One region of the Ruegeria sp. BG6 genome, then DNA from elsewhere that is predicted to be linked to it. Evidence: riboswitches for the same ligand, from Rfam matches in the RefSeq annotation. Region 1 holds a riboswitch; each other region holds the start of a gene.
What was found. A riboswitch is a leader RNA that binds a small molecule or an ion and turns the genes downstream of it on or off. The one in region 1 is predicted to bind cobalamin.

Region 1 (3,674 bases):
CTAAACGGCCGGTCGCCTCAAACGCCCGAAGGGTCGTAAGCGGCGGCAACTTATGCCAGTCAATAAGATTCATTCAGTAGACATACTTAATGATTGCTATTTTTTTTGCCTCGCAAGGTACACCAAATGTGACTATTGTCGAGAAATACACCTGATGGGAATTGAACAATCCGTGGTGTAGCTATCTGAAATTGCGATTGCCCTAAAAGCCTGTCGAAATGCGTTGCAATGCGATCGTCCTGCAATGCGTTTTGCGTTGACAGTTGGGTTTGAACAACCGGCAAGGACCAATCGCCGCAAATGCTTGGAGGCCGATATGACTATCAGGATGACCATGCTTTTTACTGGAATAGGGTTGGCTATCGCGGCACCGGCGCTGCCCGACACCAAAGCCGAGACTCCGCAAGCCGCACACACTGCGTATCTTGCAGCGATCAACTCGAACAAACTGGATCAATTCCTTGAGACGGTCACTGATGACGTGGTGTTCATCGCACCCGGCGCGCCTGTCATGGAAGGCAAAGCCAAGGTCGGGCCATGGGCGCGCGGGTATTTCGACGCCGTCCACACCCGTTGGAAAAAGCAATCGCTGGAATTTGTTGTGGCGGCGGACTGGGCGTTTGAGCGTTATGAGTTTACCGCCACCGATGTTCCGCGTGACCCGGGCCCTGCCACTGTTTCCACCGGCCATGGCATCAATATTTACCATCTTGAAGATGACGGAACATGGCGCGTGGCGCGGGATATCTGGTCCAACGCGAATACCTTCAGCGCCGGCAGATCAATCGCGTCGGCGTGTTCGGGGCGTGCCAAACCTTGCTGATCAAAAGATTCGATTGGTTGGCACGCCGCCCAAATGGCTTGGACACATACCGGATCGGCCGCTTATTACCGGGTTCCGTCCTCGGCCAACTACATTGGCCTCCGGACGGAACCTGAAAAGTACTTTTCTCGGCAACCGAAAGGCCCAACCCGCAGATCGGGCATGAGCAAATTACTGGGCCACAACTTCCTTGCAGCTGCCTTTGCCCCATCCGGATTTGCTGCCCGAAGCCGAATAGTCAAACGTGCCAGTCTTGAGATTCACGTTGTAATTCAGGGTAAAGCCGTCACCGATATACAGGTAAGTCAGGGTGTCGAGGCCGGGATACACCTCAGCCTTATTGTCGATATCACCAATGGTAATATGCCCTTTGTTCTGGCCCTCGTATTTGACCAGCGTGGCCGCCATTTCCGGATATTTTGCATCCGCCGCTTCACACTCGAACACCCGGTCTTCCGCAACTGCAGCGACGGGTAAGTACACAAGAAAAGCTGCTAACTTTTTCATTTTTTGTTTCCTGGCATATTCTGTTCGCCGACGCCCGCTAAGGGCAGTTTGAGGCATAATTTTGCAAAAAATCTGGCTACTCTGTGCACGGCAAGACGGCCATCAGATTTGATCTCGAAGCGGTCGTTTTTGCCGGGTCTTGCGCGAATACTGAAATGGAGTATCCCGAGCCGGTCGGAACGGCAGTTACTTAATCAACGAAACCCCAATCCCTCGGTTTAGCGATGCTCGGAGATGACGGTCGATTGGTCGCCGCAACGTCCACACACGGCCTGCCCCAGTGGCTCTGAAGCCGAATCTGCCCCGCCCGTCCGGGTCCCGCCGACCCCTTCCAAAGCCAGCGAAGATCAGACGGACCCCCTCAATCACGCAGGTTTTCCGGCGCAGCAAGCGCCCGGCGATGCCGCTGAGTGACCACCTCAGGTCGCTTTTTCCTTCCGGCGGCAAAGCCGCGCATCCTGAAGCTTGACAAGTCCCCCGCCTGTGCCGCATGTCCGACCCGTTGGTGTCCATCCCTGGATGGATGAAAAGGGAATGCGTCAGCGGTTTTTCCGTCAAACGCAGCCGCCCCCGCGACCGTGACCGGAGAGGGTGCCCATAGCCACTGGCCGAAAGGCCGGGAAGGCGGGACATCTGCCAGAGCAAGCCTCTGACATCCGCAAGCCGGGAGACCTGCCAGCACCCGAAGAAGAAACCGGGCGGGGTGTTCCGGTGTCGGGTCCATGTGCAGACGCGTGGCCCGCATGAAACCCCGTCCCCCGCGAAGAGGATTTGGGGGGATGAGAGACATGACCGAGACCGCACCAGTCGAGTTGCTGGTCTGTACCACGTGCCGCCGTGGACTGCCCGTCGAGGATGATGAAAAACGCCCCGGCACATTGCTGCACAAAGCGCTGCAACAGGCCGACCTGCCCGAAGGCATCACGCTGAAACCCGTCGAATGCCTGTCGAACTGCGATCAGGGCTGCTCGATCGTGCTGCGCGGTGGACCGGGTCGCTGGACCTTTGTCTATGAGAACCTGAACGAAGCCGAACACGTTGACGTCATTGTCGACGGTGCGACCAAATATCTGGCGACCGAGGACGGCTTGATCAAATGGCGTGAGCGCCCCGAACATTTCCGCAAAAACTGCGCCTCCCGCATTCCCCCGATTGGAGCCCTGAAATGAGCACTCTTGAGAAATTACCCGTCACTGTGATCACCGGCTTTCTGGGCTCGGGGAAGACAACGCTGGTCAAGCACCTGATGCAGAACCCGCAGGGCAAACGTCTGGCGGTCGTGGTCAATGAATTCGGCGACGTGGGCGTCGATGGCGATATTCTGAAATCCTGCGCCATTCCCGATTGTCCGGCAGAGAACATCATGGAACTGGCAAACGGCTGCATCTGCTGCACCGTGGCCGATGATTTCATACCGACCATCGAAGCGCTGATGGCGCTGGACCCGCGCCCCGATCACATTCTGATCGAAACCTCCGGCCTCGCCCTGCCCAAGCCGCTGCTGAAAGCCTTTGACTGGCCCGATATCCGCTCGAAAATCACTGTGGACGGCGTGATCGCTCTGGCCGATGCCGAGGCGGTCGCGGCAGGTCGCTTCGCTCCGAATGTCGAGGCGGTGGATGCCCAGCGCCTGGCCGATGACTCGATCGACCACGAAACGCCTCTTTCCGAGGTGTTCGAGGATCAGATATCCTGCGCCGATATCATCCTGCTGACCAAGCCCGATCTGGCAGGGCCAGAGGGTGTTGCCAAAGCCAAAGAGGTCATCGCAGCCGAGGCCCCGCGCCCGCTGCCCGTCGTAGAGGTTGCCGAAGGCGTCGTAGACGTCCGCGTCGTGCTCGGTCTGGAAGCCGCAGCCGAGGATGACATGGACGCGCGTCCGTCGCATCACGACGGTCACCACGACCACGAACATGACGATTTCGAAAGCATCATCGTCGAACTGCCGGAGCAAAGTGACCCACTCGATCTGGTTGCCAAGATCGAACGTCTGGCCAGGGAAATGAACATCCTGCGCGTCAAGGGGTATGCGGCAGTTTCCGGCAAACCGATGCGTCTGCTGGTTCAGGCTGTCGGTGCCCGGGTGCGTCATCAGTACGACCGCCCCTGGGAACCCGGCGAGGAGCGCCGCTCGCGTCTTGTGGTCATTGCCGAGCACGACGACATCAAAGAGGCCGAAATCCGAGACATCCTCGTGGGTGTGACCGAGGCCGCCGAGTAAGCCATGCACGTCGTCTTCCGCGAAAGCCACGGGCTTGAAGAAACCGAGACCCCGACCGATCTGGGTCAGAGCCCGGCGGATCTGGTGATGTTGTCCTTTTCGGACAGCGATCTCGGTGCTTTC
Region 2 (3,674 bases), on a different contig from region 1:
TAGAGAAAGAAACCGTCCGTATCGGTTACTGTGCGTCCCAGTTCAGAGCCGTCGGGGCCATAGACGATGACTTCCTGGTCTGCGGCCATATCGCCATTGGAAAACCCCAGCTCGCCTTCGATTGCGTCGCCTGCCGGAAAAACGCCCGCTATAACCTTGTGCGCAAGAGCCGGGAGCGGGGCGAGAGCAAGCGTACAAACAAGGATCAACTGTTTCATGTGGACGCAACCTTTACAAAAAGTTCCGGTTTGACCTTGCGGGCCAGAAGAACGGCAAAACCTGTCAGCACGGCCTCGATAGCCATGACGGGAATGTGGGCGAAAAAGACAAGCTTGGCAGCGGGCAGGAACTCATCGCCGGACAGCGCCAGCGAGACCGCGACAAAAGCAGTCGTGGCGGCGATCGAAAACGCGCCACCGACGCCGCCCCAGATCGCCCCCTGAACAGGCGAGCCATGTGCGATCAGGCGACCAAAGATCATCCAGGTCAACACCGCCGGAAGAGCGATATTCACCGTGTTGATCCCCAGCACGGTCAATCCGCCGAAACCAAAGAACACGGCCTGCAGCAGCAAGCCGACAAAAAGGGCCGGAAAGGCGGCCCAGCCGAGCAGAAGCCCGGCCAGACCGTTCAGAATCAAATGCACAGACGATGGGCCAATCGGCACATGGATCAGCGAGGCGACAAAAAAGCTGGCCGACAACACGCCTGCCGTGGGAATGCGATCCAGATCCAGCGATTTCAGGCCCAATGCGATCCCGCCAGCCGCGGCGACCGCACCGCCGATCACGACAGGGTTGGAAAGGGCTCCGTCGACGATGTGCATTCAGGCTTACTCCAGATCCCAGGCGCGGATCCAGATGACCGCATCCTGGCTCAGCTCTTTGCCTTCATGCTCGGTTTCCGGACCCACACCTAAAGCGGCGAAGCCCCAGTACCCGGCTTTTGGCACACCAAAAGTGAAATATCCGTTGTCATCCGAAATCGCGACCAACGCGCCGCCCGGCAATGGGGACACGGTGGCATCCTTTGCGCCGGCGCCGGTCATGTCCGGTGCTGCGGCGATGTACTCGATTTCGATTTCTGCGCCGGCGACGGGCTGTCCCTCGCTCAACACGCGACCGGTAAAGGTTGACCCGGCGATGATGTTGTAAGGCTTGTTCAGCGGCAGAATCTCGGTGGCCAGCCCCTGCGGCTGATCCCAGTCGGTCGGCAGTTCGTTGCGGTTGAGGTAAGCCTTGGTGATCTGCTGGATATAGATATCTTCGGATTCTTCGTAGTAAGGCGCAGGAACTGTAACCACCAAATAGTCACCCGAGCGTTTCACCGGCACTGAACCCAGGAACGCTTTGGCAATGTTGTCCGGTCCTTCAAAAGTGGTTTCTTCCAGCGTATCCATCAGATCGGTTTTTTCACCGTTGTGGATTACAAAGAATTCTTCCGGTTTTTCCAAGGTCATCACGTGACCAGCTTCAAACGGGTGCCAGAAAACCAGTTTGACCGGAACGTCACCGGGGCGTTCGATCATCGTGTCGTCGGTATATTCCAGCAGGAAATGGGCCTGCGCCAATGCAGGCATCGCCAAAGCAGCCGTTGCAGCCACCAGCAGTTTTTTCACGAATCGAGTCCTTCTCACGTCGCGCCTTCCCCGGCGCAAATTTACTTTGACGATGGGGAACGCGAAGCCATCTGCCTTATCGGGCAAACAGATCCGGCGCACACCCCGTCGCCGATGATGAACGCCCCTTCCAAGGGCGCATGTTCGGCAGGTCTCCTGACTTGCGGGTCAAAGCGCTAAACTAACCTTCCCGGGATATCCCAGTGGCATTATCAGCCGCGCTCGCCGCCTACAGTTGCGGGGGCAGTTGCAGAGTTGGCGAAATGTGCCGCACTGCATTCCCTATTGCTTCCGAGGATGTCCCCGGAACCGAACATGGCGCGTTCATGCCAGAATATGTAAGACACGGTCAACAATTGATTGCGGCGTTGCATGGGCCATTTGCGAAATCAGGAATTGCATGCCCGCGCTTGCTATGCGGTTTGGTACGCGCCACCGCGCGTGTGTGTATTTTCCTAGATCTCTTTCCGCGTTCAATAGTCGTCGGTTCAGTTCGCGGACTTGAGTTCGTTGGGCCCCAAACTGCGGGCGTTGATCGTGTGTTATATTGAACTCGCTACAAATATGGAGGGGCCCTCCGACGCATAAATGGTCCGACCGGCCCAGCGTCCGACGCAGAAGCAGAGTTGTTGTATTTGTCGCCGTGTTCACGCTACCATCGGGCAAAACAACAGTGCAGGTGCCTCGTGACCACAGAAACAAAACGCCCGCTCACCCTTCGCGATGTCTCGGAAGCGTCGGGGGTATCCGAAATGACGGTCAGCAGGGTCCTGCGCAATCGGGGTGATGTATCGGATGCGACCCGAACACGGGTTCTGGCCGCCGCGAAAGAGCTGGGATACGTGCCCAACAAAATTGCTGGTGCGCTGGCATCCAGCCGGGTCAATCTGGTTGCGGTCATCATCCCCTCACTGTCCAACATGGTCTTCCCCGAGGTCCTGACCGGCATCAATCAGGTTCTGGAAGACACCGAATTGCAGCCAGTGGTCGGCGTAACCGATTATTTGCCGGAAAAAGAGGAAAAGGTCCTTTACGAGATGCTCTCGTGGCGGCCTTCGGGCGTGATCATCGCAGGGCTGGAACACACGGAAGCGGCCCGGGCAATGCTGGATTCCGCGGGCATTCCGGTGGTCGAAATCATGGACACCGACGGCAAACCCGTGGATGCGATGGTCGGCATTTCGCACCGCCGTGCCGGTCGCGAAATGGCGCAGGCCATTCTGAAGGCCGGATACCAGCATATCGGTTTCATGGGGACCAAGATGCCTTTGGACCACCGCGCCCGCAAACGTTTCGAAGGCTTTACCGAAGTTCTGGGCAAACACGGGATCGAGATCGAGGATCGCGAGTTCTACTCGGGCGGGTCGGCACTGGCCAAGGGGCGCGAGATGACGCAGGCGATGCTGGAACGGTCGCCGGAGCTGGATTTTCTGTATTATTCCAATGATATGATCGGCGCTGGCGGACTGTTGTACCTGCTGGATCAGGGGATAGACATCCCTGGTCAGATCGGGCTGGCGGGGTTCAACAATGTCGAATTGCTGCAAGGTCTGCCCCGCAAACTGGCAACCATGGATGCCTGCCGGCTGGAAATCGGCCGTCAGGCCGCGGGGATCATCGCGGCGCAGCTGGCCGACCCGGAAGCCGAGATTGAAACCCGCGTGACCCTGACGCCGAAAATCAGCTACGGTGACACACTGAAGCGGCGTTAGAGTCTTGGCACTGCCGAATCTGGACAACCGGACAGCGCGTGCGGTGTTCATGGATCGTCACTTGCTGTCCGAAACCCCGTCGGGCAGCGCAAAGGGCGCGGATCTTCTGGACCTGATCCGACGGCTTGGTTTTGTTCAGCTGGACAGTATCAACACCGTGGCCCGCGCCCATGACATGATCCTGTTTTCGCGCAGGCCCACCTATCGCAGCACACATCTGAAGCGCCTGTATGAACGGGACAGGGCGCTTTTCGAACATTGGACACATGACGCCGCCGTCATTCCGATGGAGTTCTACCGGCATTGGCACCTGCGCTTTCAGCGCGATGCCGATTTGTTGAAGG
Region 3 (3,674 bases), on a different contig from region 1:
AGTTCCTCGTACCGCAGGCCAATCCAGGCTTCATTCTTGACGGCATCGGTCTGGGACATCACCGGATGCTCCTGCAGAAATTTGAAGGTATCCTCGGCGCCGTTGCCGGTCTGGTAATCCAGCAGCACCAGAAATTCGGGGTTGGCGGCCGCCACCGTTTCCCACGAGGTGCGGCCCCAGCTTGTATCCATGTCATGGGTCACGTTTTCACCGCCCGCTGCGGAAATCATCGCATCGGGAATGGCAAACTTGCCCGCGGTGAAGGGCGCATCAGCGGGACCATCTAGAAGGAAAACGCGCGGTTTGGGCAGATCGGCGGTCCGGGTTTCGATCTCGGTCAGTTCTTCTTTCCAACCATCAACCAGTTCCTTCGCCTTGTCTTCGACCTGCATGACCTGGCCCAGGCGCAGAACGTCATCAAACAGCAGGTTCATGCTGGCTTCGGGGCGGTCCTTGTCCAGATGCACGCAGCTTTCGGACAGGATCAAGGTCTTGATGCCAAAGGGTTCCAGCGTGTCAGGAGTCACGTCTCCGCCCGGCTTCATCCCGTAATACCAGCCCGCGAAGAACATGTCGGGTTCGACGGCCACAAGGTTCTCGACCGTTGGGTATTTGGGCGCAAGCTCGGGAATGTCGCCGCGCAGCGTATCGAATTCCGGGCTGGTCTTGTACCATCCGGTGATGCCGGTCAGCCCGACGATCTTGTCCTGCAGACCCAGCGCAAAGGCCATGTCGGTCATGTTCATATCGTGCACGACAATCCGCTCGGGTGCAGTTTCAAAAACCAGCGGCTTGCCGCAATTGTCGACGGCAATTTCTTGTGCCGACGCACCGCCTGCCAGGGCTGTGGTCAGGACCACCGACCAGATCTGTTTCATTCAAAGATGCTCCTAGGGTTAGTTTGAGACCGAGGTTTTTCGGATATCCAGCGCCGGAATCACGCGGCCCTCATGGTGAAAGTACAGGTAGTCGACGCCAAAGGTTTCCCGGACCTGGTCCGAGGTCAGCACATCGGCCACGGGACCAAAGCCCGTGAGCCGCGCGGATTTCATCATGGCCACATGGGTGGCGAATTCGGGGATCATGACGAGGTCGTGGACGATCATGACCACCGTGATGCCCAACTCGGCAACCAGCGACAGCATCCGCCCCTTGGCGTCGGGGTCCAGATGGTTTGTCGGTTCGTCCAGAAACAAAAGCGAAGGGTTCTGTGCCAGCGCGCGTGCGATATGCGCACGTTGACGTTCACCCCCGGAAAGTACGCCCATTCGTTTGTCCGCCAGATCACACAGACCTGTCAGGTTCAAAACCCTGTCCAGTTCGGCGGCGTGGCCCTCTTTCGACCGGTCAGCCCGGATCGGGATTTGCCCCAAGGCCACATATTCCCGCAAAGATAGTCTGCTATCCGGCAGTTCGTGCTGGCTGACAACAGCGATCATTCGGGCGCGCTGGTTGGCGGGCGTGTGTTTCAGGCTGCGCCCATTGATCAAAACGTCGCCCAGCACCAGTTCGGCCGTGCCGCACAACAGGTTCAGAAGCGTCGTCTTCCCGGCCCCGTTCGGTCCGGCAATTGCAAGGATTGCGCCTTCTTCCAGTTCGAAAGACGCTGCTTGCAGCAGAACATCACCATTCAGCGCATAGTATTCGACGTCACGCACGGCAAGAAATGCAGAGGTCGTCATGAAGGCTCCTCCAAAATCATTCGGGGCAAACGGGAAAGGGTTTTGCCAAAAAGAGCGCTCGGCCTGTCGGACGCGCAGGTCCATCCATCGGCACTGTTCTGATATTGCAACGCGAATTCGGCCAAGGCCGCGATGTCATGCGGGGTCCGGATGTCACCGAACAGGTATTGGGCTTTGCCGGTGGCCTGAAACCCTACGGTTGTCGGCCGCGCGCACCCGGCCATGCAATCGACCGAGCGAATGGCAAACCGGGAAGGTAGCGCATCTGACAAAGAAGAGCGTATTTTGTCCGCAGACAAATCACCGTTGCATGTCGAACAGATCAGAAGAATATGATCAGTGGCGTCTGACATGGTCCGCTCCACTTGTTGCCAAGCGCGGACAGAAGGTGCTGATCATGTAAACACGTGACTGACGTGCCATCTAAGCCTCCTTCCAGGGCGCCCCGCCCTGGGTTGGTTGAACACTGATGGCAGGTCTCCTGACTCGCGGGTCCTTGCTTGGCCTTCCTTCCCGGCCCATTCGGCCAGTGGGTGTTTGGCGTCGCTCACCGCTTACAGTTGCGGGGGCAGTTACGGACTTGGCCTTCAGGGCCGCACCGTATTCCCTTTTCATCCCTCGGGTCTTCCTTCGGGAACCATCTTCTAGCTAAGTGCCTCAGACCCGGGCATGCGTCAATACAGAATTATTGGCAGGACAATCGGATGGGCTGGGCAGGGCGGTGCTCGAGTTTCACCGCCCGAGGTCCTCGGATTCAGCGTAGGGGTTCAGTTTTCCAGCAATTTTAAGACTTGCTCGCGCTCGGACAGGACCAGCAACAGGGCAAGATCGCCCGGTTCGATCTGATCCAGTATTGTCCTGCTCGCCTCGGTCGGGGAAGGCGCGCTCAGGATCTGCTCATCCCGAAGACCGTTGTTCATTGCCGCCTGCTTAATCAGCTTTGGAATCTCACCAAGGTTGCGTCCCCGCAGATAGCCCTCAAGCTCGGCGGCGACGATCACATCCGGCTGGAACCGCAAGGCCGTTTGCGTGACATCGATGATGTCCTGATCTGACCGGTCCCCGGCATGGCTTAGCAGTATGAAGCGGCGCTTGGCCGGAAGTCCGGACAAAGCCTCGCACACCGCTGCGACCGAATGCGGGTTATGCGCAAAATCGACAAAGACGCGGGCGCCGTTATGTGAAAACTCGTTGCACCGGCCAGGATTATCTTTGGCGTCTGGCTTGAACCCGGACAATCCGGCGCGAATGGCCTGCATCGGGATATCGAGTGCGCGGGCCAGACACAGCGCAGTCATTGCGTTGAGAATATTGTACCTGGCAGCCCCACCCATGGCGAGCGGTATATCGTGAACCGAAATCACCGGTTGTTCCGTGGAGCCATCGAAGAACACAATCATCTCGTCCCGCAGGAAGGCACAACAATGTCCTTGCTCGCGGGATTGTTGGATCAGTGCGTTTTTCTGGTCCAGCGAGAACCACCAGATCCTGCAGGACGTGTTCAGTGCCTCATCCCGGACATACGCGTCATCCGCGTTCAGGGCCAGAACGCCATCTTTCTTAAGGGTGCGGTGCACGGCGAACTTGGCCTGCGCCAACTCCGGAACCGTGTTGACGCCGTACTGCCCCAGATGATCATTGGCGACATTTGTGACAGCCGCAGCCGAGGCCGCATGGGTTGGAAGACCCCGGCGCAGGATTCCACCACGGGCAACCTCCAGACAGGCGACTTCAAGCCGCCGGTCGCGCAGCAGCATGCGCGCTCCGCCGGGGCCGGAATAATCACCACGGTCGAGGATGTCGTCGCCGACGCGGACAAACTCGGTCGAGGTCAGCCCGGCAACCTTGCCCGCCGCCCGGGCGATCGCCTCAAGCAGCCGGGTCGTTGTGGTCTTGCCATTGGTTCCGGTGATGAAGGCGACGGGGATGTTGTGCAAGGCGTCCCACTCGACTTCATCAGGCGCAGGCAGAGCGTTCCAGGCCCAGGTCCGG
Region 4 (3,674 bases), on a different contig from region 1:
AGCTTTTGCGCACCAGATCGGGGCCTCGCGCTGGTCGCCAGCGCCCAGGCAGCGGCATTGAACCTCCATCTGGACGAAGACCTGCGGGGGCTTCCACTGTTTTCCGCTGTTTCGCCCTGCAAGTTCGGAGGCCGCGCGGGACCGCGTTCCTACACGGATGTACCGCCCGGAAATGTTCGTTTGCGCAATGTTTCGGATCTTCATTCTTTTCCGAATGAACTGCGCGCCGTGCTTGTCACCGGCGACATGGTCCGTGACTGGCTTGAAATGTCGGCGGGCATTTTCAATCAGGTGGATGCAGGAGCTGTCCGCACTCTGACCGATGAAACACGGGCCGGGCATAACTTCGATGTGCTGTTCGGCCTGACCTATCGGATCGATCTTTCCCAGCCGGCGCGTTTTGATTCTCACGGTATGCTGGTCAATCCCGCTGCAAACCGTGTCCGCGAGATTTGCTGCGGTGGAATCCCTGTTGAACCCACCCAGAAATTCGTTGTGGCCCTGAACAGTTACCGGGCCAGCGGCGGCGGACACTTCCCAGTTGCGCATCAGGCCCGGCAGATCGATCTGCCGACCTTACCCATCAGGGACGTCCTGCGCGACTATCTTTCGGGGGGATTACCGGGCGACCCGATGCAATCTGCGCCCTTCCCCTTCAGCCTTATCCGGCTTCCCGGCCACGCTTCGATTCTGAAAACCGGGCCGGGAGCAAGGGCGCATCTTTCCGAACTGGACGCATACGATCCGCATGCGCTGGGGCATGACCCGGAAGGCTTTCTGCGGATCAGACTGTCACTCTGACGGGTTGTCTTCCTGGCGCAACTTCCCTATATCGACGATTGAGAGGTTGGCGCGGGCGAGCGCCTCGCCAACCTGGTCAGGTCCGGAAGGAAGCAGCCACAACGAGCCCCGCTTGGGTCGATGTCCAACCTCTCACTTCATCCCGCAATCGTCACATCTTTCCGGTCGGAACGGACTTGCTGCTCCGCAGACTCGATCAGCCTCGGCCAGACCGCTTTGTTTTTGCGCGCAAAAACACCAATGTGGCCAATGGATTTCAGCCCGAAATCCTTTGGCTCAAGCACATGACGGTTGGCGTCCGGGCCGTATAGCTCGGCCAGCCTCCAGACCGCATTTTCAGGCACCATCTGGTCGTCCGAAATCGCAAACAGGTCAACCGGACCACCGGCCCGCGGCCAGGTCGCTGCGGGCAGGCTTTGGCCAATTTCAGGCAGATAGCTGTTCGGCGAGGTGCACCATTTTCGCCATTGCCAGTAGACCTTTGACGGCAGGTCCGAACCAAACCCAATGGCCTTGCCGGGCAGATACCCCAGCACATGAACTGCAAAAGGCGCATGCCCGTACCAGAAGATTCCGGCCAGCCCCCTGTAGGGCCAGGGATGATCCGACAACGTAACCAGGCCTGAACACACACAAATCATCCGGTCGATCTGATCCACATCCGATTGCAATGGCTCAAGCATACCCCCCAGCGAATGACCAATGGTCCACTGCCGCGCACTTGGGAATCGCCGTCGCATCTCGGCCCGGGCCGCGGGAATATCGATCAGCGCCCAATCGGACATGGTGACACGCGAATCCTTCAGACGCCCCGATAACGATTTTCCGAAATCGCGGTAATCATAGGTCAGACAGGCAATGCGCTGCTCTTCCGCCAGCCACCGGGCAAAATGCTGATAATAGTCCTGGGGAACGCCGGTCGCGCTGTTCAGAACAACTACGATATCAGGCGCTGCAACAGGCAGGTACAGGCGACCCGACAGCATAGCCGTCCCGGAGGGAAATCGTATGTCTTCGGTCAAGACCTGTTCCTGTATGTCCAACATATCATGCTCCGCTCTCAACTGAACAGTTCAGTTCACCTATCTGTCAGGCCAGTCGCCCGCTCAAGTCAACCCGGTGCAAACATGACCAAACGTCCGCTTTCCCGACCACGCATCGGACCAAATGCCTCGGCCCGCGCAATGCGCTTGACTCGGGGACCCGGCAACCGCTAGCGATGAGGAGATGGTTTCCGCGCCCTTTAAGGGGCCGGGATGAAAAGGGAACACGGTGCGGTTCTGTCTGGCATTGCCGGAAGGAACCAAGGCCGAGACTGCCCCCGCAACTGTAAGCGGTGAGCAATGCCGAAACACCACTGGCCGAAAGGCTGGGAAGGTCGGCAAAGCGATGACCCGCAAGTCAGGAGACCTGCCATCGATACTGAAACCGAAACTCGGGCGGGGTGTCCGGGCAGGTCCTGATGGCATAGCCCCGTCACACCTGATCCTTGCCCCGCGCCGCGCGCGGAGGGCGCATTATGATCTGGAAGACAAGGACACACGAATTTTCTGCCACTGTGTGCCAGCGCACCGGCAAACCCTGTCCGGCACTGGCGCAAATGGCGCGGGCTCTGACGCGCGCCGTGGCAAGCGCCGGCCCGGCCGCAACCCCGCAATTCGCCATTGAAGGCAGCAGCGAGCTTGCCCATTGCCCCGAAGGGTGCATGGCCCGGTTCCACGCGCGGCCAGACAAAATCCGGGTGTTTTGCGGAACGAATGAGGAAACTCCGGGCGACAGGTTGGAGGATTATGCAGACATGATGTTCTGCGCAGAGTTCCGTGCGCTGCCGTCCGCAATTCTGTCGGACCCGCCCTGCGCCATGCTTGAAGCTTCGGCCCTGGCAGGTCGCCAAGTGGCGGCCCAGGCCGGACATTTGTCGGCCTAAGCTACGGGTCCGCGCTGGCCGGAATCAATTGCGTGGCCCATGCCAGTTGTGCATCTGTTTCAACCGCACAGGGCCGCACCGCCCTCAACCGTTTCAGGGCTGCACCCGGTTGCTCGCCACATTCGACCATCAGGCGCAACACCACCATTCCGGACCGGCCACAGCCGCCCCGGCAATGCACCAGAATGCGCCCGCCCCCTGACAGGGCATGGCGGACGGCCGCGCTTACATCGGGCCAGCGCGCGGTCACGGCGTCGGGGGGTGCACCGAAATCTTCGACCGGCAGATGGACCCAGCGGCAGGCGCGCGCCTGAATGTCGGTTCCGAAGTCACGCGCGCCGTCCTGCAGCATCTCGACTTCGGTCGTCATTGAAATGACAAGACCGGGCTTCCAATCGGAAATCGCATTCAGGTCCTGGGCATAATTACCCCCACGCCCTGGCATTGATGTCAGGGCCAGAGTACCTCCTCCGACCTGCAGCGCATGAATAATCATCTGAGACATGCAACGCGCCCTCCTTAATCGTTACGCACAAGAATCCGGTCAAAAATGCTTCCGCCTTCATTTTTACGCGCATCCCGAAGCATTCCCAAATGAATTTCGCGAACCGGCTGTGGACGCAGGCGGCGGCGCACTCTACGCTGCACTTCTGATACGAATCCGACAGAGCAGAAATGACCGACACGCCAAGCCCCGCTTATCAGGTTCTTGCCCGCAAATACCGCCCGGAAACCTTTGCCGACCTGGTTGGTCAGGATGCCATGGTGCGCACCCTGAAAAACGCGTTCGAGGCAGACCGGATCGCGCAGGCCTTCATCATGACCGGCATCCGCGGCACCGGCAAAACGACAACGGCGCGGATCATCGCCAAGGGCATGAACTGCATCGGCCCCGATGGCGACGGCAAACCGACGACCGAACCCTGCGGCCAATGCGAACATTGCG

Region 2: linked by a shared signal. The riboswitch ahead of ACR0JW_RS19490 (DUF4198 domain-containing protein) and the one ahead of ACR0JW_RS19985 (DUF1636 family protein) in region 1 are both predicted to bind cobalamin.
Region 3: linked by a shared signal. The riboswitch ahead of ACR0JW_RS12590 (DUF1636 family protein) and the one ahead of ACR0JW_RS19985 (DUF1636 family protein) in region 1 are both predicted to bind cobalamin.
Region 4: linked by a shared signal. The riboswitch ahead of ACR0JW_RS09890 (hypothetical protein) and the one ahead of ACR0JW_RS19985 (DUF1636 family protein) in region 1 are both predicted to bind cobalamin.

What each region holds. Positions count from the first base shown of each region.
Region 1 is NZ_JBQFTB010000014.1:69,124-72,797, forward strand. It holds gene ACR0JW_RS19970 (LysR family transcriptional regulator) at 1-73, opposite strand, end outside; gene ACR0JW_RS19975 (nuclear transport factor 2 family protein) at 317-823, shown strand; gene ACR0JW_RS19980 (hypothetical protein) at 995-1,330, opposite strand; cobalamin riboswitch at 1,817-2,024, shown strand; gene ACR0JW_RS19985 (DUF1636 family protein) at 2,119-2,499, shown strand; gene cobW (cobalamin biosynthesis protein CobW) at 2,496-3,551, shown strand; gene cobN (cobaltochelatase subunit CobN) at 3,555-3,674, shown strand, end outside.
Region 2 is NZ_JBQFTB010000013.1:126,024-129,697, reverse strand. It holds gene ACR0JW_RS19500 (cobalt ABC transporter permease) at 1-218, opposite strand, end outside; gene cbiM (cobalt transporter CbiM) at 215-826, opposite strand; gene ACR0JW_RS19490 (DUF4198 domain-containing protein) at 833-1,618, opposite strand; cobalamin riboswitch at 1,748-1,947, opposite strand; gene ACR0JW_RS19485 (LacI family DNA-binding transcriptional regulator) at 2,305-3,330, shown strand; gene ACR0JW_RS19480 (winged helix-turn-helix domain-containing protein) at 3,335-3,674, shown strand, end outside.
Region 3 is NZ_JBQFTB010000006.1:94,462-98,135, forward strand. It holds gene ACR0JW_RS12580 (ABC transporter substrate-binding protein) at 1-878, opposite strand, end outside; gene ACR0JW_RS12585 (ABC transporter ATP-binding protein) at 897-1,682, opposite strand; gene ACR0JW_RS12590 (DUF1636 family protein) at 1,679-2,035, opposite strand; cobalamin riboswitch at 2,137-2,339, opposite strand; gene ACR0JW_RS12595 (Mur ligase family protein) at 2,450-3,674, opposite strand, start outside.
Region 4 is NZ_JBQFTB010000004.1:143,885-147,558, forward strand. It holds gene ACR0JW_RS09870 (bifunctional 2',3'-cyclic-nucleotide 2'-phosphodiesterase/3'-nucleotidase) at 1-801, shown strand, start outside; RNA gene ffs (signal recognition particle sRNA small type) at 841-939, shown strand; gene ACR0JW_RS09880 (alpha/beta fold hydrolase) at 939-1,847, opposite strand; cobalamin riboswitch at 2,013-2,233, shown strand; gene ACR0JW_RS09885 (hypothetical protein) at 2,191-2,469, shown strand; gene ACR0JW_RS09890 (hypothetical protein) at 2,402-2,728, shown strand; gene ACR0JW_RS09895 (phosphatase domain-containing protein) at 2,730-3,233, opposite strand; gene ACR0JW_RS09900 (DNA polymerase III subunit gamma/tau) at 3,404-3,674, shown strand, end outside.